Regions from separate parts of the Bacillus sp. PK6-025 genome, predicted to be linked through region 3. Evidence: riboswitches for the same ligand, from Rfam matches in the RefSeq annotation. Region 3 holds a riboswitch; each other region holds the start of a gene.

The links. Region 3 has a riboswitch for S-adenosylmethionine ahead of M1D67_RS06710 (methionine biosynthesis PLP-dependent protein). Riboswitches for the same ligand answer to the same signal wherever they lie in the genome.
Region 1: another riboswitch for S-adenosylmethionine. It lies ahead of M1D67_RS21325 (5-methyltetrahydropteroyltriglutamate--homocysteine S-methyltransferase); the one in region 3 lies ahead of M1D67_RS06710 (methionine biosynthesis PLP-dependent protein).
Region 2: another riboswitch for S-adenosylmethionine. It lies ahead of M1D67_RS05030 (methionine ABC transporter ATP-binding protein); the one in region 3 lies ahead of M1D67_RS06710 (methionine biosynthesis PLP-dependent protein).

The regions. Positions count from the first base shown of each region.
Region 1 is NZ_CP096509.1:4,163,872-4,174,299, reverse strand. It holds gene M1D67_RS21330 (glycosyltransferase family 39 protein) at 1-1,797, opposite strand, end outside; gene M1D67_RS21325 (5-methyltetrahydropteroyltriglutamate--homocysteine S-methyltransferase) at 2,141-3,271, opposite strand; SAM riboswitch class I at 3,345-3,454, opposite strand; gene M1D67_RS21320 (DUF3298 and DUF4163 domain-containing protein) at 3,773-4,456, shown strand; gene M1D67_RS21315 (chorismate--pyruvate lyase family protein) at 4,555-5,085, opposite strand; gene M1D67_RS21310 (LacI family DNA-binding transcriptional regulator) at 5,282-6,256, opposite strand; gene M1D67_RS21305 (ABC transporter substrate-binding protein) at 6,490-7,788, shown strand; gene M1D67_RS21300 (carbohydrate ABC transporter permease) at 7,800-8,738, shown strand; gene M1D67_RS21295 (carbohydrate ABC transporter permease) at 8,735-9,583, shown strand; gene M1D67_RS21290 (MFS transporter) at 9,618-10,428, shown strand, end outside.
Region 2 is NZ_CP096509.1:988,471-998,898, forward strand. It holds gene M1D67_RS05005 (GntR family transcriptional regulator) at 1-29, shown strand, start outside; gene M1D67_RS05010 (ABC transporter ATP-binding protein) at 26-727, shown strand; gene M1D67_RS05015 (ABC transporter ATP-binding protein) at 747-1,670, shown strand; gene M1D67_RS05020 (ABC transporter permease) at 1,663-2,604, shown strand; gene cspB (cold shock-like protein CspB) at 2,721-2,921, opposite strand; SAM riboswitch class I at 3,225-3,338, shown strand; gene M1D67_RS05030 (methionine ABC transporter ATP-binding protein) at 3,438-4,439, shown strand; gene M1D67_RS05035 (methionine ABC transporter permease) at 4,442-5,092, shown strand; gene M1D67_RS05040 (MetQ/NlpA family ABC transporter substrate-binding protein) at 5,114-5,932, shown strand; gene M1D67_RS05045 (L-cystine transporter) at 6,059-7,444, shown strand; gene M1D67_RS05050 (hypothetical protein) at 7,490-7,831, opposite strand; gene M1D67_RS05055 (alpha/beta hydrolase family protein) at 7,879-8,547, opposite strand; gene M1D67_RS05060 (alpha/beta hydrolase family protein) at 8,474-9,133, opposite strand; gene M1D67_RS05065 (hypothetical protein) at 9,512-9,676, opposite strand; gene M1D67_RS05070 (YhcN/YlaJ family sporulation lipoprotein) at 9,821-10,381, shown strand.
Region 3 is NZ_CP096509.1:1,318,993-1,329,420, reverse strand. It holds gene abnA (arabinan endo-1,5-alpha-L-arabinosidase AbnA) at 1-111, shown strand, start outside; partial or broken gene M1D67_RS06740 (SMI1/KNR4 family protein) at 199-629, opposite strand; gene M1D67_RS06735 (serine hydrolase) at 724-2,097, opposite strand; gene M1D67_RS06730 (hypothetical protein) at 2,275-2,559, opposite strand; gene M1D67_RS06725 (MarR family winged helix-turn-helix transcriptional regulator) at 2,549-3,118, opposite strand; gene M1D67_RS06720 (DUF819 family protein) at 3,290-4,480, shown strand; gene metC (cystathionine beta-lyase) at 4,525-5,700, opposite strand; gene M1D67_RS06710 (methionine biosynthesis PLP-dependent protein) at 5,690-6,814, opposite strand; SAM riboswitch class I at 6,880-6,996, opposite strand; gene M1D67_RS06705 (helix-turn-helix transcriptional regulator) at 7,124-8,071, shown strand; gene M1D67_RS06700 (DinB family protein) at 8,152-8,640, shown strand; gene M1D67_RS06695 (helix-hairpin-helix domain-containing protein) at 8,652-9,107, shown strand; gene M1D67_RS06690 (esterase family protein) at 9,219-9,941, shown strand; gene M1D67_RS06685 (YjcG family protein) at 10,006-10,428, shown strand, end outside.

The DNA.
Region 1 (10,428 bases), 1.5 Mb from region 3:
CTGATTTTGGCTGTTTTGGCCGGAACCGGTATCAGTTGAAGAATCATTGCTGTTTGAACCAGGACCGAAGCCAGGTCCGTTATTGTTGTTTTGATCACTGTCTGTTTGACCGTCTTGGCTGCCGAATCTGGGAGGTCCGCTGCCGTTGTTATTCTGCATCTTCCCTCCGCCGCCACCGCCAAATGATTGTGCGGATTTAGGTCCGGCCTGCGGAATCATGCCGTTTACACCGTCAGCGAGCGTTGCTGTTGTCCAATAGAAAGGTCCGATCAGCATGCCGAGCAGCGCTGCAAGTGATACATAGTAGCTGAATGACTTTCCTTTTTTGAAAAAGATGAGAAGGCAGCTTGTGACAATGCCAAAAGCGCCGATCAATATGCTCCAGACGATGCCGATTTCGCTGAGATAAGGACTCAAAATATACAATTCAAATGCGGTTGTCAGCAAAATTCCGATCGGCAGAAGCTGTTTTTTCCAGCCGCTTTCTTCCTGATAGAGGCGAACGAGCGCTGTCCAGCCTGCACCTGATAAAGCGGCAATCGGTGCTGCCAGCATGATCAGATAGTAATGGTGGAAGAATCCTGCGACGCTGAAGAATGCAGCGACTGGCAGAAGCCACATCATCCAGAAAATCGTTTCAGTCGTTATTTCATTGAATTTGCGTTGACCGCGAAGGCCCGTGATCAGCAAACCGATGATGCCGAAGAGTACAAACGGGATGAGCCAGCTTGCCTGTCCGGAAAGCTCGGATTGGAATAGTCTGAGAGGGCCGGGGTTTCCTGTGCCAAACATGCCGCTCGTGCCGCCACCGGGACCTCCGCCGCCGCTTTGAACATCACCCTGCTGGCCGTCCGGTCCGCCTGAAGGCATCTCGCCCCCGCTCGGCGGAGCCATTTGTCCATTTGTCGAGTCTGAGTTGTTTTCGGTATCGCCGCTTTGCTGCTGCGGCATTTCCTGCTGCTGGTTCTTTTGATTTTGATCAGATGAGGAGGTTCCGCCCCCGCCAGCACCGTTTTGGCCTGTGAGACGCTGGATGCCGTTGTAGCCAAACGCCAGCTCAAGGACAGAGTTGGTCTGGCTGCTTCCAATATAAGGGCGCGAACTCTCCGGCTGACTATCGACGACTACCGCCCAGGAAACGGAAACGCCTGCCAGAACGATCAAGGCTGTGATAAGAGACACAATTTTTTTGCGAATCGTCGTTTTTGCTGCAATCATGTAAAACAGCAGGAATGCCGGTAATACCATGTATGCTTGCAGCATTTTGACGTTAAAGCCGACGCCGACCATACAGAATGCGCCGAGCAGCCAGCCGATTTTTCCTTTCCGGACTGCTTTAAACAACATCCAGGTTGCAATCATCAAACAAAGGGTGAGAATGCTGTCGACGTTGTTTGTATGGCTGACCGCAACGGCAATCGGCGTACACGCCATAATAAGAGCTGAAATTCTGGCCGCCGTTTTGCCAAAAGTAGGTTTTACAATAAAGTACAACAGTGCTACGGAAATCACTTCGGCAATCGCTTCAGGAAGAACGACGCTCCAGCCGTGCACGCCGAACACAAGTGCAAAAAGTGTCTGAATCCAGAGTGCAACCGGCGGTTTATCAACTGTTACAAAGCCTGCTGGATCAAATGATGCGTAAAAAAAGTTATGAAAACTTTGGGTCATACTTTCAACGGCCGCCGTATAGTAGGCGTTGTCTGTGTCACTATTCCAGATGCCGTACAAGTTTAAAGCTGCAGATAATACAAGAATGAAGACCAGGAATATATCGATTTTCCTTTTCTTAATCATTGTTCGATCACCTCACTAAAGAGCATTATAGAAGCCAAATATGATCAAACTATGAACAAATCAAGAAGGAATTTTAAATTGTATAGAGGGGCAAAAAAAAAGAGACATGCCGTCAGGAGGCATGTCTCCAGCGTGTCGAGAAACCCCCGCATTCGTTGTCAGGCCTGCGCGTCGGTGCTCACGAATTCCAACATTCGCTCCGCTCCGATGCTCGGCCTTCCTAGACTGCAAGGGTTTTCAATCACGCTGAAAGGATGACAAAATCCCAAAACAAAAAGCTGTTTTGGGATTTTGTCAACATTCTGAGACATGCCGTCAGGAGGCATGTCTCAAATATGAGGTGTTATTTCCATACGTCTTCTGCGATCTCGACGACATGGCGCAGTTTTTCCCATTGCTGCTCTTCTGTCAGGAGATTGCCTTCTTCTGTGGAGGCAAAGCCGCACTGCGGGCTTAGGCACAATTGGTTCAGGTCGACGAAGCGAGCTGCTTCGTCGATGCGCCGCTTAATATCATCCGGGTTTTCAAGCTCTCCGAATTTTGATGTGATCAGGCCGAGGACGATCTGCAAGTCTTTCCGTTTGACATAGCGAAGCGGTTCGAAGCCGCCGGAGCGCTCGTCATCAAATTCAAGGAAAAGTCCGTCTAAATTGAGTCCGTCGAAAATCGTTTCTGCAGCCGCATCGTAGCCGCCTTCCGCCACCCATGTTGACTGGAAGTTGCCGCGGCAGATGTGCATGGTGACCGTCAAATCGTCCGGGCGTCCTTCAACTGCTTCATTAATCGTGTTGGCGAAGGACTGGCGCAGTTCATCAGGCTGGCGGCCGAAGGCTTTGATCTGCTCATGTCCTTTGTCTGAGAAAAATACCGACCAGGCCGTGTCATCCAGTTGCAAATAGCGGCAGCCGGCATCGTAAAATGCGCGGATCGCTTTTTTGTAAGCCTGCGCGACATCGTGATGGAACTCATCCAGATCCTCGTACGGGCTTTCTCCAAGTTTTCCTCTGAAAAACAGCATATTCGGGCTCGGAATCGTCATTTTCGGCGTATGTGTGCCCGCAATATCATGAAGAAATTTATAATCTTCCAGCATCGGATGGTTTGTAAAATCGACTTTGCTTGTTACTTTGATTCCGCGCGGCTTCGTTTCAACATTATGAAATTGAATGCCCTTGTCCGCTGTATATCCTTCTACGCCGTCAAGCCCTTCAAGAAAATCGAAATGCCACCATGACCTGCGGAATTCCCCGTCAGTAACGGCTTTAAGGCCAATTTCTTTTTGCTTTTCGACAATGCGCTTGATCTCTTCGTTTTCGACTTCGCGCAGTTGTTCAGCGCTAATTTCACCGTTCGCTTTTTGAATACGCGCTTTTTTTACGGGCGCAGACCTTAAAAGACTCCCCACCTGATCAGCTCTGTACGGTCCGATTTTTTTCCCAGGCGTTTGCTTCAGTACATCGGTTGATTGTGTCATGCTTCATCCCTCTTTCTTTATAGACATAAAAAAGCTCTTCCCGATAAGGAAGAGCTTGATATATTCAATCTCCTCCTTATCTTCAAGAGCACGAACATGCTCTTAAGGATTTAGCACCATTCTGTCATAGACAGCGGTTGCCGGGTTTCACAGGGCCAGTCCCTCCACCACTCTTGATAAGGAAAACCTTTTTATGCAATTTTTTAATAATTTTAATATTAATACTTTTTATAAAAATGTCAATGGGTTAAAAAAAACTATTTGGTTTTTCATTTTCTTCTTCTGCGGTTAAACCGGAGGGCGTATCGAATCAGCGTATGAATTTTTTGTCAAGACAGTCTTTCAAATGGTCAACAAGGTGCTGAACGAACAGGGTGAATTAGAATATTTTTCAATTTTTATCTCCGAAAATAGAAACTTTCTCGCGAGTTTACCGGTCTATCATGTGTACCTGATTTCAAAATGGGTATGATAAACAATGACAGATTAAGGAGGGTTCTTATGAACAAAAAAACAGTGTTTAAAGCGTTAGGTATGCTGATAACAGGGGTATTGTTTTTTGCGCTGTACGGTGCGGCCGCACTTCCTTCTGCACACGCGGCAAATGAAAAAAAGCCGACGGTCACGAGCCATACTTACAAAAACATTAAGGCTTTGAAATACCCGCAGGTTGCAAATGTAAGCAGCAAATCTCTCCAAAATAGGATCAACAAAGATTTTAAACGTTATATTGAGCAGTCCTACAAAGATTATGTAAAAAACAAGAAAGACGGCCAACAGCACGGATACCAAACAGATTATCAAACGTCCTTTGAAGTGAAATACCGGACCGGCCAAAAGCTGAGCATTCTGACAAGTAATTACGTCTACTCCGGCGGAGCGCACGGAAATACGGCAGTCCGCTCTTTCAACTATGACCTTGCCTCTAAAAAGCGGGTGTATTTATCAGATATCTTAAATACAAAATCGAAAATGGATAAGACAAAAACATACATTTACGACTATATTCAAAAACACAGCGACATTTTCTTCCCGGATGTGAAGAAGAAAGACATCGTCCTTGGTAAAAACACGGCTTTTTATTACACAAAAGACGGCATTGCGATCGTCTTCCAGCAATACGATGTCGCTCCTTATGCTGCCGGAAATCCGGTCGTTGCCGTGCCGAAAACGGTGTATCAATAAATAACAGCCCCTGTTTCGCAGGGGTTTTTGTTTTGAGGGAAGAAGGAATGGGGAGGTTATGGAAGCCTTTTCATGAAGTGGCAGCTGACGGGCATGATTCAGCCCGCAGTCCGTTCGCAGATTTTTTCTAAATCGAATAGCTCGCAGACATAGAACATGCACTGCCGGCCGCTGATAATCTGATATTTTTTAAAAGCATATGTCCGGTCTGCTGAAACAGGTACAAGTTGTGTGAAATGTTTTCCCAGGCAGTCGCCCGTACTGAAAATTTCACGCCTTGACTCCAGTTCTGCAATGATTTTCCCGATGGGAAGCCTTTCTGCCTGCAAATCTTGTTTGATGGCGGGCGGCAGTAAGTTTGTTTTAACATAGACATAATTATAAGATAAATAATCATCGCCCGTTTTCAAAGAGGAAGTTCTAAACAAGATGTCATCATCGCGTTGAAACAGCCTCGCTTCTTCAGGTGACAGCTTGTCATAATCAATATTATTTTGCTGAAAAACTTCGATTTCGGCTTTGCCACCGATCAGCGTTTCAATCGCTTTGGTTGTTGAACCATCGGTTTTGGTTAACATGTCTTTTACAATAGCAACTAGAGTTTCAGGAAAAAAGTGGCTTACGCTCAATGAAAGGCACCCCCGTACCAAAATTAGAATTTTTTGAAAACTTGTCTTTAAATTTATCATGTGGAGATGCGTTTGTCTAGAAAAATAAGTTAAATTTTAGGTTAGTAATGTAAATTTTATATTTTTAACAATTGGATAGATCAGGATATGTATGGAAAAAGGAGACGTCAATGTCTCCTTTTTTTGTGCGATTCATTTAAGTCGTCTCTCCTTCTAAAAGCTGTACGGGCAAATAGGTTTCCAGCGGTAAATCATCGAATTCGCCTTCGATGGCTTTGGACAAAATCTCGATGGCCGTCTTGGAAATGAGTTCAATCGGCTGCTGGATGGTTGTCAATTCCGGGAGGATGGACTGAACGGCTTCCGTTCCGTCGTAGCCGATCACCTTTAATAGCCCGGGAATGTCTTTTCCGCGTTTTTTTGCTTCGGTGATGACTGTAGCGGCCATGAGGTCATCGCTGGCAAAAATGCCGTCAGCCGCAGGCTGTTCATCAAACAGTTTTGAGATGATTTCCCGGTAATTTTGATGAAAGGGAACCTCATATGTAATCGGCTGTCTTCCGTGTTGTCGCATCACATCTTCATATGCTTTTCGTCTAAGATTTGCCGGTGTTTTCAGCTCAATTGGTCCGTTGAGATGGATGATGTGCCGGCAGCCTTTTGCAATTAACAGTTCTGTCGCTTTTCTTCCTCCGTCATAGTTATTGGAGCCGATGACGGGAATCGTTTCCGATAAGTAATGATCGATGGCGACAATCGGCAGGTTTTGCCGATGATAGTTTAAGATTCCCCTGTTGTAGGTCACGGCGATGACGCCGTCCACTTGATTTCGCATCAGCATTTCCAAGTATTTTTCTTCTTTGTCTTTGCGGTTCAAGCTGTTGCAAAGCAGCAGTTTGTAGCCCATGGCAGCGCAGATGCTCTCAATATGAAAGGCCAGTTCGCCGAAAAACGGGTTGCTGGAGTTAGGGATGATGAGCCCTATTAAATGAGTTCGTTTACGAAATAAAGAGCGGGCCAAATCGTTTGGAAAGTAATTGATTTCTTCCATCGCTTTATAGACTTTTTCTTTTGTTTTTTCACTAATATAGCCGCGGTTATTTAATACCCGCGATACGGTTGTTGGTGAAACTCCCGCTTTTTTTGCAACGTCGTGAATGCTAGGCTTCATTCCCTTTTCCCCCTGCTAGTTTACTGAAATGGCTTACAATTCTCGTCACGCACTTATTTTAGAGAATCGGACTGATATGTGCAAGAAAATGCCATGATTCTGAGAAATGTACCGGGATGAATAATTGGGGAAAAAATATGTCAACCGGTTGACATGTGAAACCGGTTGACATACAATTCACTTGAAAGCGCTTTTATCTGTTGATTTATGAAAAATGGGGGGAAGTGACAAAGATGAAAAGGTGGCTCTTCGGAATTTTTTCGTTGTTACTGATGTTTGCGATGTGGGGCTGCAGCAATAGCAAAAGTGCAAATAGCCAAGATGGGAAAACGCTTACGATGTGGGTGCACGTATCTGATGATAGTGAAGAAGGAAAGGTCTATCAAAAGCGGGTGGACGCTTTTAATAAAAAGTATGCCTCTGAAAATGTCAAGGCCAAAGTTGATTTCATTCCCAGAAGCGGAAACGGCGGCGGATATGAAGACAAAGTGAACGCGGCGCTGACAACGAACACCTTGCCGGATGTGATCACTTTGGACGGACCGAATACGGCGGCTTATGCGAAATCTGGTGTAATTGCGCCATTGGATGAGTATATCAAAGACCAGGATGATTTATTGCCGAGCATTAAGCAACAGGGAACCTACCAAGGGAAACTGTATGCGATCGGCGTCAGCGAATCGTCGGTCGGTATTTACTATAACAAAAAAATGCTGAAGGACGCCGGCGTTGACTTGAAAACGCTGCCAACGGTTGAGAATCCATGGACGTGGGACGAATTTCTTGAGCTTTGCAAAAAGCTGAAAAATAAATATGACAAACCGGCCATCGATATGCAGTTGCAGTCAAAAGACGAAATGCTGACTTATGCGCTTTTGCCATTTGTTTGGTCGGCTGGCGGTGATGTCCTTTCAAAAGACGGCAAGAAGTCGGAGGGTGTTTTTAACGACAAACCGACCGCTGCAGCGATGACATTTATTCAAACAATGCTGAAGGAGGGTTATACGACCCGGACTCCGGTTAAGCAGGCGTTTGAAACGGAAAAATATCCGATGAAAATGAGCGGTGTTTGGACGGTAACCGACATGGAAACAAATTTCCCTAATGTCGATTATGGGGTGATGCCGTATCCTGTTTCGCCAAAAACAAAAAAGCTTGTGTCCCCTTCAGGAAGCTGGCAGTTCGCCATGACACAGACGTCTGAAAACAAGGAATGGTCGGCAAAATTGGTCGATTGGATGACAAACAAGGAATCCAACCTGGAATTGAGCCGTTCGATCGCCGCGCTGCCTGTGCGCTATTCATCAGAGAAAGTGCTGGCAAAGGAATTCTCAGATGAAATGAATGTCTTCTTGCAGCAGCTGAAAGAAACGGGGCACGCCCGACCGGTGACACCGGCATATCCGCAGGTGACACGCGCATTTCAACAAGCGATCGATGACATCAGCTTCTTTGATCAGCATCAGGATATTCAATCGGTGCTGGATACGCGTGCAAAAGAAATGCAATCAGCCATCGATAAGGCTAACTAGAAGGTGGAACCATGAATAAAATTCCGTTGAAAGAAGCAAGGACGGCCTTTCCGCTGAAAAAAATCCCGGCCAATAAAATAGGGTGGCGGGACAATGTGCTGGCCTATACATTTTTAGGTCCGTCCTTGCTGATTTTGTCAGTGTTTCTCGTGATTCCTTCGATTATGGCGGTTTACTACGCATTTACAGATTATTATTTGTTAACACCTGACCTGCGCAAGTTTGTCGGTTTTGACAACTTTATCAAATTGTTCAAAGACCCTATTTTCTTGAAAAGTTTGAGCAACACATTGAAATTTGTTGTCCTTGTGATTCCGTTGCAGATCGGGGCCGCTCTCGGGCTGGCCCTTCTGTTGAATAAAAAGCGCAAGGCCAATACGTTTTTCAAAGTCGCATACTTTAGCCCCGTCGTCATGTCGCTTGTTGTCATCTCCGTTTTGTGGCTGTACTTGCTGAATCCGAATGAAGGAATGATCAATAACGTACTGACGCATGTCGGTTTACCGCCACAGCCGTTTTTGACAAGTCCTGAACAGGCGATCTTTACAATTGTTTTCGTTTCAGTCTGGCAGGGAGCGGGATTTCAGATGCTGATTTTTTTAGCGGGCCTGCAAAACATTCCCGGAGATGTCTACGAGGCGGCGCAATTGGATGGTATGAATAAATGGCAGCGGTTTATTTATATTACATTGCCTTTGTTGAAACCGACGTCGATTTTTATCTTTATTACAACGCTGATCAGTGCGTTTAAGCTCCTCGTGCAGCCAATGGTCATGACCCAGGGGGGACCGGTCAATTCAACGATGACAGTTGTCTATTATATTTATCAAACGGGATTTACCGATCGGATGGTCGGCTATGCAAGTTCAATTGCGCTCTTGTTTGGCACGATAATTGGATTGGTGACGCTTGCGCAGCGCAAGCTGGTGAAGGAGGATGAAGGCGGATGAGAAGGAAATTCGGGCCTTTGACGATTCTGGAATATATATGCCTTGTTTTGCTGGCGGTTCTGTTTATATTTCCGCTGATTTGGATGGTTGCTTCATCGATGAAACCGGAAGCCGATATTTACAACAATATCAGCAGCATTCAAGCGTTTCTCCCGTCTTTTCATCCGTCGGAATGGTTTCAATCCTACAGGGAGGTGCTGTCACGGTTTGATTTACTAATGTATATCGGTAACAGTCTGTTTTACGGTTTGTGTGTGGCGGTGGGAGCGGTCATTATCAACGGAATGGCGGGCTTCGCATTCGCCAAGCTGCAATTCACAGGTAAAAAAGTGCTGTTTACCATATTGCTGGCGCTTTTAATCGTGCCGATGGAAACGATTTTAATCTCGCAGTTTACAATTGTTCATAAGCTCGGACTTGTTGATACGCGCCTTGCCGTGATTTTGCCGGCGCTTGCCGGGGCTTTCAATATTTATTTGTTCCGAAACTTTTTCATGGCGATCCCGGGGGAGATGATTGAGTCGGCCAAGCTGGACGGAGCCAATACATGGCAGATTTTCTGGCGGGTGATGCTGCCGATGTCGAAACCGGCTGTTGCTACTGTGGGGACATTGGCTTTTATCGGCAGCTGGAATGACTATATTTGGCCGCTGATGGTTTTGACGGATAAGTCGAAATTTCCGATCCAGGTGGCGATTACAGCCATCAACAGCACCGAGCCGGTTTATACGAACCAGGTAATGGCAGTCCTGACGATTTCCACGATTCCGCTGATTCTGATCTACATTGTAGCCCAACGCTACATTTTAGATGGCCTCGGCGGTTCAGGGACAGGCATCAAATAGATATATCCAAATCGGGTTAAAGGAGCAAATGAAAATGAAAAGCTCAAACAGTCTGTATTGGAAACTAAGCGCTTATTTTTTCTTTTTCTTTTTTACTTGGTCTTCCAGCTATTCTTTATTTGCGATTTGGTTAGGGCAAGAAATCAATTTGAACGGGTCCGCGACAGGCATTATCTTTTCTGTAAACGCTATCTTTACTTTGTGCATGCAGCCTTTGTACGGTTTTATCTCTGATAAGCTCGGTCTGAAGAAAAACATATTATTTATGATCAGCTTGCTTCTCGTATTTACGGGTCCCTTTTATATTTTCGTCTACGGACCGCTTTTACAATACAATGTCTTTCTCGGGGCTATCGTCGGCGGAATTTATTTGGGAACTGCTTTTCTCGCCGGAATCGGCGCGATTGAAACCTTTATTGAAAAGGTCAGCCGCAAATATCACTTTGAATATGGAAGAACAAGGATGTGGGGATCCCTCGGCTGGGCTGCGGCGACATTTTTTGCAGGTCAGCTGTTCAATATCGACCCGAATATCAACTTCTGGGTTGCTTCCGTTTCAGCAGTCATATTGGTAGCCATTATTGTTTCCGTAAAAATTGAGATGACAGATTATGAAAAGGAAAGGGCAGACTCGGTCGGATTAAAAGACGTGGGAGGGCTTTTTCTCTTAAAAGATTTCTGGTTTTTGATGTTGTACGTGATCGGCGTAACTTGCGTATACGGCGTCTATGACCAGCAGTTCCCGCTTTACTACGCTTCCTTATTTCCGACTCCGGCTCTGGGGAACCAAATATTTGGATACCTTAACTCATTCCAAGTATTCATTGAAGCGGGCATGATGTTTC
Region 2 (10,428 bases), 330 kb from region 3:
GTTTTCTTCAGAAAGGAGATCCCAAATGAAGATTGAGCTGAAAAATGTCACGAAGAAGTTTGGCAAAGAGTATGCGCTCAAAGAGGCCGATCTGTCACTTTCTCCCGGGAAAATTTACGGGTTGACAGGACCGAACGGCAGCGGCAAATCTACGATCTTGAAGCTGATCACAGGGCTCTCGTTTCCGGATTCGGGCTCGGTGCTGATCGGAGGGCGGCCGGCAGCCAGAAAGGAGACGAAGAACATCGCCTATTTAACAGAGCTCGATATGTTCTACGATCCATTTCGGGTCAAGGATATGATTCACTTTTATGAAACCCAGTTTTCCGATTTCCGTATAAATAAAGCGTGGGATCTGTTAAAGGACATGAAAATCGACGGGGATAAAAAAATCGGCAAGCTTTCCAAAGGCAACCGGGGCAGGCTGAAGCTCGCGCTCACATTGGCGCGCGATGCAGCAGTCGTGCTGCTTGATGAGCCGTTTTCCGGTCTTGATCCGATGGTGAGAGAATCGATCGTCAAAAGCCTTCTTACATATTTGGAGCTTGATAAGCAGACAATCGTCATCGCCACCCATGAGATTCATGAAATTGAACAAATTTTGGATGAGGTCGTTGTCGTCTTAAATGGCCGAATTGAAGAAAAAAAGGATGTCGAACAGCTGCGCGAGGAATCCGGAATGTCGCTTTTGGAATGGCTGAAACGGTTTATTGAAGAAAAAAATTGAAAAGGCTGGAGGAGAAACAGTGGAAACACTTTTGGAATTAAAAAATGTATCAAAAACGATCAGGGGGAAAAAGATTATCGACGGCTTGAGCTTTGACGTGCGGGCAGGCGAAATATTCGGCTTCCTGGGTCCGAACGGCGCCGGAAAAACGACGACGATCCGGATGATTGTCGGGCATATGAACATCACCGCCGGTGAAATCGCCGTGTGCGGCGTCAGCGTAAAAGAAAATTTTGAAAAGGCCGCGCGGCATATCGGAGCGATCGTTGAAAATCCGGAACTGTATAAATTTTTAACGGGCTATCAAAACCTTCAGCAATACGCGCGCATGACGAAAGGCGTGACGAAACAGAAAATTGACGAAATCGTCGAGCTTGTCGGATTGAAAAACAGGATCAATGATAAGGTCAAAACGTATTCTTTAGGAATGAGACAAAGGCTTGGCCTGGCCCAAAGCCTTTTGCACGATCCGAAGCTCTTGATTCTCGATGAGCCGACGAACGGGCTTGATCCGGCCGGTATCCGGGAAATTCGCGATCATTTAAGAAAGCTGACGAGAGAAAGAGGTATGGCGGTCATCGTTTCAAGCCACCTGCTTTCAGAAATGGAGCTGATGTGCGACAGGATCGCCATTATCCAGAACGGAAAGCTCCGGGATATTCAGCATGTGCACGGACCCGCTCAGGATGAAAAGAAGCGCTATTATATTCAAGCGGATGACAATCAGGCTCTGATGCGGGAAGCGGCTGCCTTCAAAAAGATGAAGGTTGACGAAGCGGATGGCGGGATAGAGCTCAGCCTTCAAAAGGATGAAGTGCCTGATTTGATCAAACACTTGTCAGACAACGGTGTCCGCCTATATGAAGTGAAGGCTGTGAACAAATCGCTGGAAGACCGGTTCCTGGAAATCACCGCAGAGAAGGAGGAAGCTCAGCATGTTTAATCTCATCGTAAATGAATGGATCAAAATTTTTAATCGAAAAGGCACATATGTCATGATTGCGATTTTGCTGTTATCTGCCATCGGGCTGGGCGTTCTCACAAAGACGATCGGAGAGACAGACCAAAACCCGGACTGGAAAAAAGAATTGATGCAGGAAAATAAAGATATGAAAGAACAACTTAAAGGGGTCAATAATCCGGCACTTGAAAAAAGCTATGAACGGTTGACCGCCATTAATGAGTATCGAATCAAGCACGATTTGCCGGAAGACGGGGACTATTCGGCCCTGTCGTTCATCAGCGACGCGAGCAGCACCATTCCTCTCCTCGGTCTGTTTGTGATCACGGTGGCTGCGGGAATCGTTGCGAATGAATTCAACTGGGGAACGGTGAAGCTGCTTGTCATCAGGCCGATCAGCCGCTTTAAAATTTTGCTGGCAAAATATTTTACAGTTCTGCTTTTTGCATTGGCTTTGCTTTTCATTCTGTTCGCAAGCGCGGGTATCACAGGCATTGCTTTATTCGGGGCAGGCGACGGCAGCCAGGTTCACTTGGCGTACGCCGATGGAACAGTTGAAGAAAAAAGCCTGCTGCTGCACTTGGCCGGCAGCTATTTGCTGAATTCAATCTCGCTTTTGATGATGGCGACAATGGCCTTTATGATTTCAGCTGTTTTCAGAAACAGCTCGCTTGCCGTAGGTATTTCAATTTTCCTTTTGGCAATGGGCGGAACGGTGACAAACTTGCTCGCAACGAAATTTGATTGGGTGAAATACATCTTATTTGCCAACACTGATCTCACTCAATACTTTGACGGATCTCCGCTTGTTTCAGACATGACGCTGGGATTCTCGATTGTGGTGCTGGCTGTCTATTTTATCGTTTTTCATGTGCTCGCCTTTGGTGCATTCACAAAAAGAGACATCGCTTCATAAGCGGTTTTCGCAAAAAAAGCCTGACGCCGGTTTTCCGGGCGTCAGGCTTTTTTTAAATATAAAAAGACTGCTGACATTCGGTCAGCAGTCCTGTATGAAGATCAGCGGTTCACAGCTTACGCTTTTGTTACGTTAGCAGCTTGTGGTCCGCGGTTTCCTTCAACGATTTCGAAAGATACAGATTGGCCTTCTTCCAAAGTTTTGAAGCCTTCGCCTTGAATAGCAGAGAAATGAACGAATACATCGTCTTGTCCTTCAACTTCGATGAATCCGAAACCTTTTTCAGAGTTAAACCATTTTACTTTACCTTCTAGCATGAAATTTCCTCCTAAAGCGATAACGCTTAAATTCACTATTCTTGCTCTAAAACAAACTTCCAAGACGAAAACTCTTACAAAACTTTCTTCTTAAAGATAGTTCGAACAAAAATAATTACCTTTACTTTACCAGTGTTTAAGCGAAATTACAACTGCTAAACACAATTTTTTTAAAAAAAGTGAAATTTAATAATCAGGGCGAAAAATAAAGCATTAAAAAGCGGGTTTTTGAAATTTTCACAATTCTGATTGACAACATTTCAAAGAAGCTGTAAAGTTAGGTAAAACTTCATGCATCAACACTTCTTATTCAGAGAGGCGGAGGGAATTGGCCCTATGAAGCCTCGGCAGCGGGTTCTGCATACAGCAGAATACTGTGCCACATCCAACAAGCCGTACGGGCTTGGAAGATAAGAAGAGAGCGGACCACTCTATTTACTTCGTGTCGTCTAAGGCTTCTTCTTATTTTTTAAGAGGGAGCCTTTTTTGTTAGCCAAAAAGAGGAGGAAGATCATCATGATTACATTTGAAGGCGTTGAAAAGGTCTATGAAAGCGGCGGACAGAAGGTTCATGCGCTCAATGGAATCGACCTTCATGTAGATAAAGGGGAAATATACGGCGTCATCGGATTCAGCGGCGCAGGGAAAAGCACGCTGATCCGCTGTGTGAACTTCCTTGAAAAACCGACGGCCGGAAAGGTATTCGTCGGCGGAAGAGACTTGATGTCTCTGTCGAAAGCTGAGATTCGAGCTGTTAAAAGGAAGATCGGCATGGTATTTCAGCATTTTAACCTGTTAAATTCAAAGACGATTTTCGCTAATGTCGCTGAGCCGCTCGCGCTTGTCAAAACACCGAAAGCCGAAATCAAGCAAAAAGTGACGGAACTGCTCCATTTTGTCGGACTTGAGGATAAAGCCCGCGATTATCCGGATCAGCTGTCGGGCGGCCAAAAGCAGCGCGTCGGCATTGCCCGGGCGCTGGCGACAAATCCGGAGGTTCTGCTCTGTGATGAAGCGACATCCGCGCTTGACCCGCAGACGACCGGCGATATTTTGAAGCTGCTGAAGCGCGTCAACGAACAATATAACATCACGATTTTGTTGATCACTCATGAAATGAATGTGGCAAAAGAAATCTGCGACAAAGTCGCGGTCATTGAAAAAGGAAGGATCATTGAATCAGGCAGCGTGTTTGACGTGTTTTCCGCGCCGGAAACCGAAACGGCCAAAAGCTTTGTCAAATCAGCCATCGACCACGAGATACCTGAATCGATTCAAAAATTAAATGTGAAGCATCTCTACCAGCTTCAATTTGTCGGCGAATCTTCCGGGAAGCCATTTCTTTCGCAAGTGGCAAAGCGGTTTGACGTAGAAGTCAACATTCTGCACGGAACGATTACAGAGCTTCAGGGAATTCCGTTTGGCAGTATGACGGTTGAACTGCAGGGGGAAGACGGTGAAATCGGGCGGGCGCTCGAATATATCCGCAGAGAAAACATTCGCATCAGGGAGGTATAAGCATGCTTGTTACATATGACCAAATCATTGACGCACTGGTTCAGACGATTCAAATGACGGTTTTCTCGCTTTTATTTTCAAGCGTGATCGGCATTCCGCTCGGCATTTTGCTGGTTGTCACAAGGAAGGGGCATCTGCTTGAAAATCCGGCAGTTTTTACGGTTGTCAATATGATCATTAACATTTTCCGTTCCGTTCCGTTTATCATCTTGATGGTTGCTTTAATTCCGGTGACAAGGCTGATTGTGGGGACGTCCATCGGCACATCGGCAGCGATTGTTCCCCTGACTTTTTATGCGGGGCCTTACATCGCAAGGCTCGTCGAGAACTCTCTGCTTGAAGTCGATCCGGGAGTCATTGAAGCCGCTGAAGCAATGGGAGCGACTCCGCGGCAGATCATCTTCCGGTTTCTGATTCCGGAAGCGCTCGGTTCGCTTGTGCTGAGTTTTACGGTGGCAACGGTCGGATTGGTCGGAGCGTCGGCGATGGCTGGTGCGATAGGCGCCGGCGGTCTTGGGGATTTGGCGATCACATACGGCTACCAAAGGTTTGACACGCTGACGATGATCATCACGGTTGCAATTCTCGTCATCGTTGTGCAGGGATTGCAGACATCCGGAAACGTTCTGTCCAAAAAATTGAGAAGAAGATAAACAGAGAGGGAGACAGCTATGATGAAAAAGTTCACATTTGTTATCATTTTACTGCTGCTTGCGGGAGTGATCGCGGGGTGTGCGGCAGACTCTGATGCGAAAACCATTAAAATCGGCATCAGCGGAACGGATACAAGAATCTGGGACTTTGTGAAGAAAAAAGCCGAGAAAGAAGGCTTAAAGCTTGAAATCGTCAAATATTCTGATTATGTTCAGCCGAACCAGGCTTTGGCGGGCGGTGACATTGACGCCAATGCATTTCAGACGATATCTTACTTTAATGCATTCAAAAAGGAACGCAATCTTGAACTATCGCCGATCGGCACAACGATCATCGCTCCGATGGGCATTTATTCCGAGAAGTATGATTCGCCTGACGATATACCAAACGGCGCGGAAATCGCTGTTCCGAGCGAAGCGACGAACATGGGCAGAGCCTTGCTCCTGTTGGAGTCCGCCGGCCTGCTTCAATTAAAGGACGGATTTGACGGAAACGGAACGCTTGATGCGATTAAAGAAAATCCTAAAAAACTCAAAATCACAACGGTGGCCGCAGAGCAAACGCCGCGCGTGCTTCCCGACGTCGCTGCATCTGTTATCAACAACGGCATAGCGGTTGACGCCGGCTTCCATCCTGTCAAAGATTCGATTAAACTGGAAGACGAAACAGCGACACCGTACATCAACATTATTGCGGCCAGAACAGAAGACCGGGACCGTGAAGATTTGAAAAAGATCGTTGAGCTGTACCAATCAGACGATACCGCTGAATTGATCAAAAAAGAGTTTGACGGTGCACAGCTGCCGACTTTTGTTCCACTGAAAGACATCGGCGAATAAAATGTCAGTCGCGCAATTGATTCCCGGGTCATATATTGAAATACATCGATAATTCCTACTTGACCAATCAGGTTTGTTGTACTATAGTTTTTAAATGTAAAAAATTCTGGGGGTGCTTTTGTTACCATGACATTATTTGTTGTTATTAATATTATCGTCATGCTCGGCCTGATGGCGCTCCTTTATATGATGCAAAAAAAACATGTTTCGTTTTCTAAGCGGGTATTTACCGCTCTGGGAATCGGCATTGTTTTTGGATTCGCTTTGCATTTTATATATGGTTCGTCTTCAGAAACGATTACGCAGACATCTGATTGGTTTAATATTGCAGGCGGCGGCTATGTGAAGCTTTTGCAGATGATCGTTATGCCGCTTGTATTCATCTCGATTTTGGGTGCTTTTACAAAGCTTAAACTGACGCACAATATCGGAAAAATCAGCGGATTGATCATCGGCCTCTTGATCGCGACGACAGCTGTCGCTGCTGCGGTGGGAATCGCGTCCGCACTTGCTTTCGACCTGCAGGCTGTCCATGTGGATCAAGGCCAGGCAGAGTCAATGAGAGGGGCGGAACTCGAACAGAAATCGCAGGACATGGAAGCCAAAACACTTCCACAGCAAATTGTCGAGCTTCTTCCGGGGAATCCGTTTTTAGATTTTACGGGAGCAAGACCGACATCAACGATCGCCGTTGTTATTTTTGCGGCTTTCCTTGGAATCGCGTATCTCGGGGTCAATCGAAAACAGCCTGAACAAGCTGAGCTTTTCAAAAAGATGGTTGATGCCGTGTATGCGATCATTATGCGTGTAGTGACGTTGATTCTGAGGCTGACGCCTTACGGTGTATTGGCGATCATGACAAAAACGATTGCAACGAGCGATCTCGACAGCATTGCCAAGCTCGGCAAATTTGTCATCGCTTCATATGTGGCGCTGATCGTCATGTTCATCATTCACCTGCTGCTCATTACATTCAGCGGTTTAAATCCTGTCACATATTTGAAAAAGGCGTTTCCGGTCCTTGTATTTGCGTTTACATCTAGATCAAGCGCAGGCGCTTTGCCGCTGAACATTAAAACGCAGCGCAGCCTCGGTGTTCCCGAAGGCATTGCAAACTTTGCCGGTTCCTTCGGACTGTCCATCGGACAAAACGGATGTGCCGGAATTTACCCTGCAATGCTCGCGATCATGATTGCGCCGACGGTCGGACAAAATCCGCTTGAGCCGTCATTTTTGTTCACGGTTATCGCTGTTGTTGCGATCAGCTCTTTCGGAGTGGCAGGCGTCGGCGGAGGTGCGACATTTGCAGCGCTTCTCGTCCTTTCGGCGTTAAATATGCCCGTAGCGCTTGCTGGACTGCTGATTTCGGTTGAGCCGCTCATCGACATGGGGCGTACGGCTCTTAATGTCAGCGGCAGCATGACGTCAGGACTTGTCACAAGCAAAGCAACAAATGAACTTGAAAAAGACACGTACCAAGACCGTACTAATATCATTGAAGCAGAAGTGTAAAAGAAGAACGGCCCGCACAGCTTGATTGCTCGTGCGGGCCGTTTTTTATGAATAGTTTTGGTCGTTATCGAACATCGTCTGGTTTGCAGTCTGATCGTTCATGACATTAACCGGGGCAGTCATATGGCTTGATTGATGCTGGTCGTTTGCCGTATGGCCTGACTGGCGATGTTCCTGTGACTGTCCTCCGGAATTGAAAGCCTGTTTGATCATGTCAGCCGGATTCATCATCATCTGGTTTCGGCCGTTACCTTGCTGTCGACCTCCCATGCCCTTCGCGAACATGCCTGTCAATCTTTTGCGGATTTCGGGAGAAAAAGCCGCGGTCAATGCAGCTGATCCTAAAACCAATACAGCGGGATGGATGCCTGATCTTCTTCTAAACAAAGGGTCAACCTCCTTTTTACGTATACCATCCCCAGTCCTGATCGGTTTTATTCTTCAAGTTGTGCCGCGAGATATAAGCGGTTACTTTCGAAAAATTCGAAAATTTTATGGTAGGCTTTTATTTTATTTTCTGTTTTAGAAAAACCGTGCCCTTCATTTTCCAAAACAAGATACTCAATATTCCGCCCCCTTGCTTTTAACCGATCGACGACCTGATCGGACTCTTCCTTTACGACGCGGGGATCGTTTGCGCCTTGGATGATCAGCATCGGCTGAGTCATATTCTCCAGGTATGTAACAGGAGAATCGGCTTTCAGTTTTTCATAATCCCGCTCAGGCTTGCCGACCCATTTTTCCATCATCGGCTGCCAGAAATCCGGTACGGATTCGACAAACGAAAACAGATTGCTGACTCCGCATATATCGACGACGGCGCGGAAATACTCTGGATGCCTTCCGTGAAGCAATAGCGACATATACCCTCCGTAGCTGCCCCCCATTAAAAAAAGTTTTTCGCGGTCCGCAAGCTTTTGATCGATAAGCCAGTCGATGCCTGCAGTCATATCGAGGCGCGGTCCGTCTCCCCAATCTTGTTCAACCATTTTAAAGAAGGAATAGCCGTAATTCGCTGATCCCCTGAAATTAGGGGCGAATAAACTGGTAGCCCATTTTCGCAGCGAGTTGAAAGAGATCATAGAACATAAAGGTTTCTGCATCTTGCGGTCCGCCGTGCGGCCAAATAATCGTCCAGCCGTTCGCTTCTTCCGGGTCCGGCTTAAACAGCAGCCCTTCTATAGCGAGACCGTCAAAAGAAGGATATGTCACAACCTCCGGATATGACAGCTCCTGTTCGGAGAAACCCGGAACCGAATGTTTCGTTAATTGCCGCCATTTCGTCTGTCCTTTCGTTAATACATAGAGATTAGCCGGCCTGGTCGGCGTTGAGCCGAGAATGTACAGCGTGCCCGAAGAGGCGCAGTGTATTTTCGAAATGGATGTGCAAGGGCAGTCCACCTCCCGGCTTCCTCCTGTTGCTGTGTTGTACTCATACATCACCTCTTTGACGCCTTTTTTTCCAATCAGATAAAGGAAAGTTCCGCTCGGATCAGCGTGGATGGCTGTTAAATCAGTTTTGTCAATCGAAAGCACCGGCGCAAAAATACCGGATGAAACGTTGTACAAGGCAAGGTATGAAAACTCGGCTTCGTAGTTTGTCGTGACGAATAACCGATCATCAGATGCAAAGCGGGAAGAATAAACCATATGAGGCAGCGTCTCATCGGGGACGATTCCTGTCGTCACACCTTCAGCGGTATGGATCATGCAGACATTGTGGCTGTTGACATAGTAGACATGGATGCTGACGGCTTTCTCGCCCGGGCTTACATCAGCCAGTATTGAAGTTCCGTCTTTTCCTTCAAAAATAAGCTCTTCTTTTTCAGCGAGACAATCGTATCTGTATGTATTTAAAAATGTCGGATTGTCCTTTGTGGAGGAGTAGTAAACGGCGTTTTGGACAGGGATGGGCTCGAAGTGGCGGTCCGTTTGATTTCCGTTTAATGAATGGAACGACCCGTTTTTTGACGAAAGCTTGTACAGTCCGCTTTGTTCGTTTCCGTCATGGTCAAAACCGGCATACAGAATAGAGCCGTCGGGATTGTAGGCGATTCCTTTTGCATCCTAATTCAAGAATGACAGCTGGTACGGGTATGCATCGGGAAGATCCATCGCCCACAGGTTTGATGTTCCGTTGAGATTTGTATCAAAAACAAGCTGCGTCTCATTGGAATGTACCGCAAAGTCTTTAATTCGCAGCACATGCAAAATGCTTTTTGCTTTTTCCATTTTATATACATCTCCGGATTTATTTGGGTATTTTTACATTCAATAAGATCATAACAAAAGTCGCGTATAAAAAATATGCTTTAGACAAATAAATAACACGAAAAAGAAAAACCTATACGTCAATCATTAAAGGAGGCAATTTTAATGTTTAGTATGAAAAAAGGCGCGATTGTTGCTTTGCTCCTTCCGTTTTTGTTCACAGCCGGATGCGGCATGGCAAACCAGGGGGCGGATAACAACCGTCGCAACCAGGACAATGCGCTTCAAAATGTAACAAACAGAGATAACGACCGCACGAATGTCAATGACGGCAGAAACGTCAACGACCAAATGAATGTGACAGACAACCGCGATGCCAACCGGGATAATAATAATATGGAAGTGGCGGATAAAGCCGCAGACAAAGTGACGGAACTGAAAGAAGTCAGAAGTGCAAACGTCATTACGACAAACCGCAACGCTTATGTAGCGGTCGTTTTGAAAGGCAATCCGAAAGGCGACGTAACGAATGAGTTGAAAGGGAAAATCTCGAAAAAGGTTAAAGAAGCAGACAATAACATCAACAATGTATTCGTTTCGGCAAATCCTGATTTTGTTGACCGGATGAGAAATTATGGCGACAGAATCCAAAATGGCGAACCGATCGAGGGCATGTTTGAAGAATTCGGTGAAACGATCAACAGAATTTTCCCGAATCAAAGATAATGAAAAGCCGCAATGAGCGGCTTTTTTTGTTGGCTGCTTTTCATACA
Region 3 (10,428 bases):
GTGAACGGCAACATCATCGTCAGACATGGTTATGATGCGCTTGACAATGGAGCGCCTAAGCTGCTGATTAATGATTTATACTGGGATTCCAAAGGATGGCCGAGGTATTAGTTTTTAAACCGAGCAGATATTTTTCTGCTCGGTTTTTTCTGTTGTTTTAGCAGTCCAGCTTTGTAAGAACTCCATCCAAAAAAATGTTTAATCTTTCATATCTTCAAAGTATCGATCATTTTGATCAACTTTTTTGATAAATCCCTCTATAGAGTCAGCTATTTTTTAAAAAAGAATACCGATGACTTATCGGAATCATTTAAATCAAGCGTTAAATATACACCTTCATTTACCTCATAAAAAACAAGCTTGTCTTCATCTTCATATATACCATCTAAATCAGGGTCAAATTCGTAAATATCTTCCCTTAAAGTGATATCTGCGATAGTAGCGGGATCTAAAAATCTGTTTATTGCACTTTTATTCCCTCTTATAAACCCGTACCCAATTTCTAAATAAAATTCTCTGAGTTCTTTAGGAAATCGAAAACCAAGTCTATCTTCCGCTTTTATTAGATCGTTTTCTTTTAACTCATAAAACTCATGATGACTATTTTTTATAAAATTAAATTTGTTCAGCCTCATGAACCTCCTTATAGATGGCCTCAGAAATTCAGCCAGGCTGATATCCCCACAACCTCGAACGATTAATTTTCTTCCTGACAAACAACGTTCATACCTTGCTGTTTGATTCCACAATCCGCACCGCTTCTTCCTCTGCGCCATTTTGATAAATAATCAAGCGGGTTGCGACACCATCCTCCAAAATAAATTCCACTTCAACAGACAATGACCTGAGGAAAAAGCGCGTTTCCGAAGCTGGAAATAATTCAAAACGGATCTGTCCGGTGATTTGCATATAAAGCCGGTTCTTATCAACTGTCACATCAGCGGCGGTGCCATCCTGAAGTGAATAACTTCCGACATATCTTTTGTAAATGGCCGGATCGATCTCTTTTTTCTTTTTATCGGCAGGGCGATCAGGGATTTTGTAGGCCTTGTCAAACAGGATATTTTCAACGGCTTCAAAGATGGCCTGTTCATATTCATCATCCTGTTCCACATTGCTCAAATAAATGAAGGTTTTTCGTTGATCGATATATCGGATCATTACGGTTGAATAGCCTGGCCAGCCGCCGCTGTGACCGACAATTCGCCCTGTTTCAGGACTGTCCCGAAGCACCCATCCACACCCGTAATCTACAGACTCTCCGTTTTTCAGAGACGCGGGAGTAAAAGCAAGCTCTTTTGAGACTTGATTGATCAAACAATCTGTATATAAGGCCTGGTCAAACAAATATAAGTCATGAATGGTTGAGTTTACGGTTCCGTCCCCCTGAATCCCGTCAAGATAGGAGACATATTTTGTTTCTTCAACATCATCAGGCAGAACGTACTGTTCTGTATGCACGTCATACACATATCCATACGCATAGTTCTCAATGGTTTCAGGTTGAAGCCTTCTGTTATACACCCTTGAGTTCCGCATTTCCACCGGTTCAAAAATACTTTTTTTCATATATTCGGCAAAACTCAGACCGGATGCCTTTTCAATGATAACCGCAAGCAGCACATATCCCGTATTGCTGTACAGCCAACCTTCACCCGGGGCAAAATAGCGTTGCGGCTGATGATTCATCAGCATATCAACGATATCTTGATTAACAGCAATCTTGTTATGATCCCAATGTTGTAAAAACCACTCCATATAATCGGGCAGACCCGACGTATGTGTCAACAAATCGTGAATCGTTATGCCCTGATAAGGAAATCCGGTTATCCACCGTTCTACGGGATCCTCAATATTTAATACCCCTTGCTGTGCTAATTGAAGGATGCCCAAAGCAGTGAACGGCTTGGATAGCGATGCTAATTCAAATAAGGAATCCTCCTGCAATAAACGCTTATCTGCCAAGTTTGCATAACCGAAGGCGTCTTGAAAAAGAATGTATCCGTCTTCAGCGACTAATACCGCCGCGTTGATCTGCTTTTTTTCATTTAACACACTAAACAGGTTAACAAGTTGTTCTCTTTTTTTCTGTTTCACTTTTCCACCTCCCTTTCTTTATACGCATATGGAAATAAGAGGTTTCAACTAAAAAAAGACAAGACTGCTTTTTGTCTTTTAAATCGCTAGTCTACAATTCTAATAAGTTTCAACATCCTTTTCGCAAGTCACTCATTGATCTACGGTGCGACTCATTAGCCCCAGCACAAACGAATGTCAAATCGATTTTTGATTTCGGCGAAAAAATGTTGCAAACAGCAATAAAACGTTGCTCAAAAGACTTGCCACCCCTAACCAGACGAGCCATTCCGCCTTTGTCCCCCAGGAATATCCAATGATGATCAGAGCAATGCAGCTTGAGAAAAAGGGTCCTGTCCTGTCTAATTTTGTGCCGCGGCGAATGGTTTCCTTTGTCTGCAGGAATTTATCTTTTGCATGATAGAGCTTCTCCTTTCCTTTGATTTTAAAAGTTGTTGCTTTTACATAAAGATTATTTTTCATCATTTTCTCCTCCGTAGCGGCGTTTCTCAAATTCTCCGAGAATCTTTTCTGTATCTAATGAATTTCCTACGCCAAGCTGAATGTTTGCATTCTCCTCAAAACCGTCTTGTTCTTCACCGTCAAAACGGTAAAGCTTTTGCAGCAGCCGCCAAAATGTCGCAACCTCATCGGCCGTAAACCGATGAAACAAGTCAGCCAAGAAATAGACGGACCTTTCGGAACAATCCACCAGCACTTTCTTTCCTTCAGCGGTCATTTCAATATTAATAGAGCGTTTGTCTTTTTGATTTGGCACTGATTTAACATAACCTTTTTTGATCAGACCTGTCATCAGCTTGTTGGCGGTCTGTTTGGTTGTGCCAAGCTTTTTGGAGATATTCGTAAGCGTGGCAGTTTCAGTCGGCAAATGCGCGATGGCGATGAGTGCCATGTGTTGCCTTGAAGTTACTATTTCCATGTATTCGTCACCTCGGGTTTGCACCTTATTGACAACTGAAAACAATGTCGCATAGCTTTGCTGCATCAAATGTAATTCGTTGATTAAGCTGTTGGTATCCATTTGTTCTCTCCTTTGAATATAGTCAACATGCTGACGAATATACAATACTATTTCTCGTTAATTTTGTCAACATGGTGACTATTTTTTCGTGATTGATCAATTGGACATTCCGTTTTACACTATTTAATTATCTGATAATTAAAAATATAGGATGAGAATAGGGGGAATATAATGAATTCTTCACTCATTTCAGCGGATGATGCATGGATGCTTTGGGGGTTTATTGCGGTGTGGGCGGCGGTGAGTATTTATTTGGAGCAGCGGTATCGCTGGGCTGCGGCAGTATCGGGGGCTGTACTGGCGCTGGGCGGATCGATGCTGTTTACAAATGCGGGGATTCTACCGGCCGAGTCGCCCGTCTATGATGCGGTGTGGTCCTATGTTGTTCCGCTTGCGATACCTTTGCTGCTTTTTCAAATCAATGTGCGGAAGATCCTGAAAGAAAGCGGCAGGCTTTTGATGATCTTTTGCATCAGCGCCCTGGGCACTGCTGCCGGAAGCGTGATTGCTTTTTTTCTGTTTAAGCAGCAGATTCCGCACCTTGACCAAATCGGCGGGATGATCAGTGCCTCTTATATCGGCGGAGGCGTGAATTTTGCGGCGATGGCCGCGAAGTTCTCAACTCCCGGTGAATATGTATCATCGACGGTGGTTGCGGATAATTTTATGATGGCTCTTCTTTTTTTCATTTTAATGGGGATACCGGCGCTTAAATGGTTTCAAAAGCGCTTTGGCGTTCCTGAAGAGACGGCCGGCAGCAAAAATCAGGCGGAAGCCTATTGGAAAAGAAAAGAGATGTCCTTGCAGGACATTGCTTTAAACATCGGAACAGCCTTCGCGATCGTTGCTGTGTCTGTAAAAACAGCGGCCTTTTTCAAAGAGCGTTTTTCTTCTGACGGCGGGTTTCAGTTTCTTGCCTTTATCTTGGGTGACCAGTTCCTGCTGCTGACGACGCTGACAATTTTGCTGACGATCGCCTTTCCCCGCTATTTTGAACGGCTGCGCGGCACACAGGAAATCGGGACTTATTTGATTTACTTATTCTTTGTGGTGATCGGCATTCCGGCAGACTTGCGGATCATTCTCATGAACGCACCGCTCCTTTTGGCATTTGTGTTTGTGGTTGCCATGTCCAACCTGCTCGTAACGCTTGCCGCAGGAAAGCTGTTGCGTTTTCGGCTCGAGGAAATTCTCTTGGCCTGCAACGCATCTGTCGGCGGTCCGACAACAGCGGCGGCGATGGCGATCGCCAAAGGCTGGCAGAGCCTCGTCGCTCCGGTTATGCTGGTCGGGACGTTCGGATATCTGATCGGCAATTATGTCGGCACCCTCTTGGGCACATGGTTTTCTACCCTGGTTTAAACGCAAAAAAAGCCGCAGATTCCCTGAAGAGTCTGCGGCTTCTTTTATGATCGGGCGAACGCTCTGGATACGGCTTCCAATGCACGGGCAAAATCGGCCTGCAAATCATCGGCATGTTCCACACCGACGCTCAGCCGCAGAAGGCCGTCGGTAATCCCCCGTTTTTCCCGCTCTTCTTTCGGCATAGCGGCGTGTGACATTTTTGCCGGATAGGAAAGGATCGACTCCACAGCGCCGAGACTGACGGCAAAGACCGGAAGAGAAATGCGTTCCACAATCTTTTTCACGGCTTCTGCATTCTCCAGCTCGAACGAAAGGACGGCGCCGGCGCCATATGACTGGTGCCTGTGAACTGACGCACCCGGATGCGAAGACAGCCCCGGATAATACACTTGTTTGACGGCCGGATGCTTTTCAAAAAATTCAGCGAGCTGCTGAGCTGTTCGAGATGCTTTTTCAAGCCGGACCTGCAGTGTTTTCAGCCCTCTCAGCACAAGCCAGCAGTCTTGGACGCCGAGGACAGCGCCGAACGAATTTTGCAGCTTATAAAGTTCTTCCCCGAGTTTTTTGTCTTTCACAACGGCAAGTCCTGATAATACGTCGCTGTGTCCGCTTAAAAACTTCGTCGCGCTGTGTAGCACAACATCGACGCCGAGCTCGAGCGGCCGCTGCAGCGCCGGGGTCATAAACGTGTTGTCAAGAAACGTCAGACAGCCGTGCGCCTTGGCAAGCTTGACGACGCCTCTGATATCCGTAATGCCGAGCGTCGGATTTGACGGTGTTTCAAGGTAGATGACTTTTGTATTTTCCTTTATGTTTAAAGCAATTTCATTTAAATCCGTCATATCGACGAAAGTATGTTCAATCCCGAAGCGGCTCAGCACTTCCGTAATCATCCGGTAAGTGCCGCCGTACACATCTTTTGTGACAAGCACGTGATCGCCCTTTGACAAAAGCAGAAAGGCGGTGGAAATCGCGGCCATTCCGGATGAAAAAGCAAATCCCCTCGTCCCTCCCTCAAGCTCGGCTATCGTGTCTTCAAGCGCCGTTCTTGTCGGTGTTCCTGACCGGCTGTAGTCATATTCGCCGAATTTGTCAAAAGAACCTTGATGAAAGGTTGAGGCGTGCTGGATCGGCACGCTGACGGCTCCGGTTGCTCCGTCCGTTTTATTTTGGTTATGAACAAGCCTTGTTTCAAGCGTCCAGTTTTCATGACTCATGCGGAACCGCCTCCCCTTTTACTTTTTCCAGCGCAGCTTTTAGATCCTGCTTTAAATCGGAGACGTGTTCGATTCCGACTGAAAAGCGCAGAAGTCTGTTGCAGACGCCGTTTGCAATTCGGATGTCTTCCGGGATATCCATATGGGTCTGTGTCGCCGGATAGGTGATGAAGCTTTCGACTCCGCCAAGGCTTTCGGCGAAACAGATCGTCTTGAGATTTTTCAGCAACGGATTAACCCATTCTTCCTTTTGAACGCGGAATGACAGCATGCCGCCTTTTCCCGGATAAAGAACATCGGCAATTTCCTCCTGCTCTTCCAAAAAGGCCGCAAGTTCCCGCGCGTTTTCCTGATGCTGTCTCATCCTGAGAGCGAGCGTCTTCATCCCTCTCATTAAGAGCCATGAATCGAACGGCGATAAAACCGCGCCGATGGCGTTTTGGTGCTGGAACATTTCCTCAGACAGCTCTTCGCCTTTTGCAACGACAAGCCCCGCCAAAAGATCGTTATGACCGCCCAAATACTTCGTCGCGCTGTGAATGACAAGATCAGCGCCGAGCTCAATCGGCTTTTGCAGAACCGGTGTATAGAACGTATTGTCGACAATGAGCAGCAAGTCGTGCTCTTTGGCGATTTGCGCGATTTTTTGAATATCAGCTTCCTGCATGAGCGGATTTGTCGGCGTTTCTACAAACAGTGCCTTTGTATTGTTCGTGATTTTCGACTTGATACAGTCTTCGTCTGAAAAATCGTCGTAGAAAAAGCGAAGTCCGTATTTCTTCCATTCGTTTTCAAAAAGGCGGTACGTTCCCCCATATAAATCGGACGAAACGATGAGCTCATCCCCGCTTTGAAACAGAGCCATGATCGTCTGAATGGCAGCCATACCGGAACTGAACGCAAAGCCGCGCGTTCCCCCTTCGAGTTTCGCGATTGCATCTTCAACAAGCTGTCTTGTCGGATTTTTTGTGCGAATGTAATCAAACCCTGTGGATTCCCCGATCCCTTTGTGCCTGTACGCAGAAGAGAAATAAACGGGAGGATTGACAGTTCCCGTTATTTCATCACTGCGGTTGCCGATTTGCGCCAGCGTTGTTTGTACATGTTCAGTCATATGACACCATCCTTTTAAAAATAAAAAACCCCTTCTTCATAAGAAGAAGGGGGATTATGCGCTTCTTCTTATCTTCCAAGCATCTGCTTGCTGGATTTAGCACCTTGGTACACTGACATCGTCAGTGCAGACCGGTTGCTGAGGTTTCAAAGGGCCAGTCCCTCCACCTCTCGTGATAAGAATCTCTTCAATTTTCTGATTGTTCTTTACTTTAACCTAAGTCAAGACATTTTTCAAGGGTCATTTTTAAATCTTTCCTCATATTGAACATGGTATGATGAAACCAAACGACGGAACCGGAGGAATCAGATGCCAAAAACAGAGCGATTAATCGAATTGATGATGACCGTTCATACAAAACGAAAATTTACGGCCGGGGAGCTCGCAGCAGAATTCGGGGTTTCCTACCGCACGATTCTCCGCGATCTGGACGAGCTGAGCGCGCTCGGCGTCCCGATCTATTCTGAAACAGGCGCGAACGGAGGCTATTATTTGCTGAATGAACCTGTGCTTCCGCCGCTCTTTTTTACACAATCAGAGGCGGCGGCTATGTTTTTCGCGTATCAATCTCTGCAGTTTTTCGGATCGCTTCCCTTTGATGCGGAAACGCGGATGGTTTTAAAAAAGTTCTACCGCCACCTTCCCGCGGAAACACAGGAGCGGATTGATGCGATGAAAGACAGAATCGTGTTCTGGAATCCGCATCGTCCAAAAGCCGCCGAACATTTAGAAACGCTTCTTGATGCAGCCATCAATCAATCCGTTTTGACGGTCGTTTATGACGGAACAGACGATTGCGCGGAGAGATCCATCCAGCCCATCGGCTTGTTCAGCTGGAACGGCTTCTGGTACTGTCCGGCCTATTGCTTTAAAAGGCAGGCGTTCAGACTGTTCCGCGCCGACCGCATCCTTCGGGCGGAAAAAGCGGCCAGCCCGCTGGCCCGCCAGCTTCCCTATCCATCGGTTCTCAGCTGGATCAAACATTCGGAGAGCGAGTGCCCTGAACCGGTGCGGCTGCAAGCGGAACTGACACGCAGAGGAGCCAGGCGGGCTGCGGCTGATGTGGACTTATTCAAGATCCTCACCATGCGGGATGACGGGACGGGGGCGATCGATGCAAACCTCCCCAGACCAGAACTTGAGTATTTCGGGGAACTTTTGTGGAACCTCGGCACTGAGGCAACTGTCAAAGAACCCGCAGAAATCAAGCTTCAGCTGAAACGGAAAGCTGCTGACATTTTAGCAAGGTACGACTAACTTTTTTTAAGAATCGTGACAAAGCCTGTCAGGATTAGGTGATACTTTTAGAATAAAGCCAAATGGAAAGGATGAAGCAAATGAAGCAAGTTCAAGCCCTGCGGAGCGATTTGTTCCACGAGATGGAGACGGGCATCCGCTCCACGTGTCATCTTCTGAAAAAAGTGAAGGAATCTGACTGGTCTTACCGGCCCGCCGACCGCATGCGAAGCCTGAAAGAACTGGCAAGCCATCTGACGGCCATCCCAGAAGCCGACATGGCTATCATGCAGGAAAAGGAAGAGGCCGCCATCTCCCGAATTGAAAAGAAGTATAGTGCATTGCAGTCGGCTGACCAAATGGCTGAAGCTATGCAGAAAGGATTCGCCGCTTTTCAAACGTATATGACTTCCCTCTCCGACGAGGAATTTTTGACGAAAAAAACAAAGCCGTTTTACCTTGATGAAGGGATGACCCAAAGCCGCTGGCTGACGGAAACGCTCACCCACGTCTTCCATCACAGGGCCCAGCTGTTTAATTATTTAAAACAGCTCGGCTATGACGTCAACATGTTCGATCTGTATCTTTAAAAGGTGTTCATATGAAGCTGCCTCTGACAAAAAAAGAACGGTCAAACTTAAGGACAGCCAAGGTAAAAATAAAAAACACGGCATATATGGATCTGTCCGTCCTTGCACATACGCTCGGTTCGTCTTTGGAGCGCGCCGCATACATCAAGGCGCTCGCCCAGTTTCAAACCGCTCCTTCCATCGGGCCGAAAATGGCGCAGTGCGCCGTTGACCTGGGCTACTATTCCCTTGGCGACATCAAGCATGAATCAGGTGCGGATTTGATCATCCGCCTCGAAAAACTGAAAGGCTACTGGGAAGATCCTTGTGCAGAAGATGCGCTGCGATGCATCGTCCATTATGCCAACGATCCCGAAAGCGCTAAAAGCTGGTGGGATTTCACAGAGGAAAGAAAAATGTACCGCGAACGCTGCGGATACCCTCCGGATAGACCGTCAACGCCCTGGTACGAAAAAAAACGGACATAAAAAATCACGGCTGCCGAACAGTTCGGCAGCCCTTTTCGCTTCTTTCACAAGAGAATTTCGTGTTAAAATGAATGGAAACGTTCACAAACATTATTTCTGGAGGAATTCATCTTGGCTATGAAAACAGGAGTCATTCAGGAGAAGAAGCTTTTTTCGGAAGAGCTCGGCGAGGAAATGGAGCTTCTCGTCTATTTGCCGTCATCCTTCTCGCCGCTTTACAAATATCATGTGATCATCGCACAGGATGGACATGACTATTTCCGCCTCGGGCGCATCAGCAGACAGGTGGAAGAACTGCTGGCGAACGGCGAAATCGAAAGAAGCATCATCATCGGCATTCCGTACAAAAACGTACAGGAAAGAAGGCTTACATACCATCCGGAAGGGTCAAAATTCGAAGCGTATAAACGTTTTTTGGCAAATGAACTCGTCCCTTTCGCCGACAGTGAGTACCCGACATACCAAGTCGGATCAGGCAGGACGCTGATCGGAGACTCGCTCGGAGGAACGGTTTCCCTCATGACGGCGCTTGACTATCCGAATATGTTCGGAAACGTCATTATGCAGTCACCTTATGTCGACCGCCATGTTCTCGATAAAGTGAAACAGTCCGATTCCCTGCAGCTTATTTCAATTTGCCACCAAATCGGAGAGAAAGAAACCGCCGTCAAAACGACTGATGATCAAATTTTGGATTTCACCGGTCCAAATGAGCAATTAAAAGAATTGCTTGAAGAAAAGCAGACAAACTACGATTTCAAAGCTTTCGACGGGGATCACAAGTGGACATACTGGCAGCCGCTCATCACCCCCGCTTTTAAAAAAATGCTGTAGCTCTCTGTATATCGGCCCATCTTTGATATACTAAACCATATCAATTGTTTAAGGAGGGAACAAAATGAAATACGGTATTGTGCTATTTCCATCAAAAAAACTTCAGGACATTGCAAATTCCTACCGAAAACGCTATGACCCGAATTACGCTTTAATTCCGCCCCACCTTACATTAAGAACACCTTTTGAAGTGTCCGAAGACGAGATCGCGAGCGTCGTAGGACACCTGAGGGAACTTTCAAAAGAGCTGAAACCGGTCACGCTGAAGATTACAAAATTCAGTTCCTTTGCCCCTGTCAATAATGTCATCTATATGAAAGCCGAACCGACAGAAGAATTGACGCAGCTTCATGAAAAAATGTACAGCGGCGTTTTGGAAGACAAACCCGAATATGCGTTTGTTCCCCATGTCACAGTCGCACAAAAGCTGTCAGATGATGAGCATTCCGACGTCCTCGGCACGCTGAAAATGAGAGACGCGTCGCAC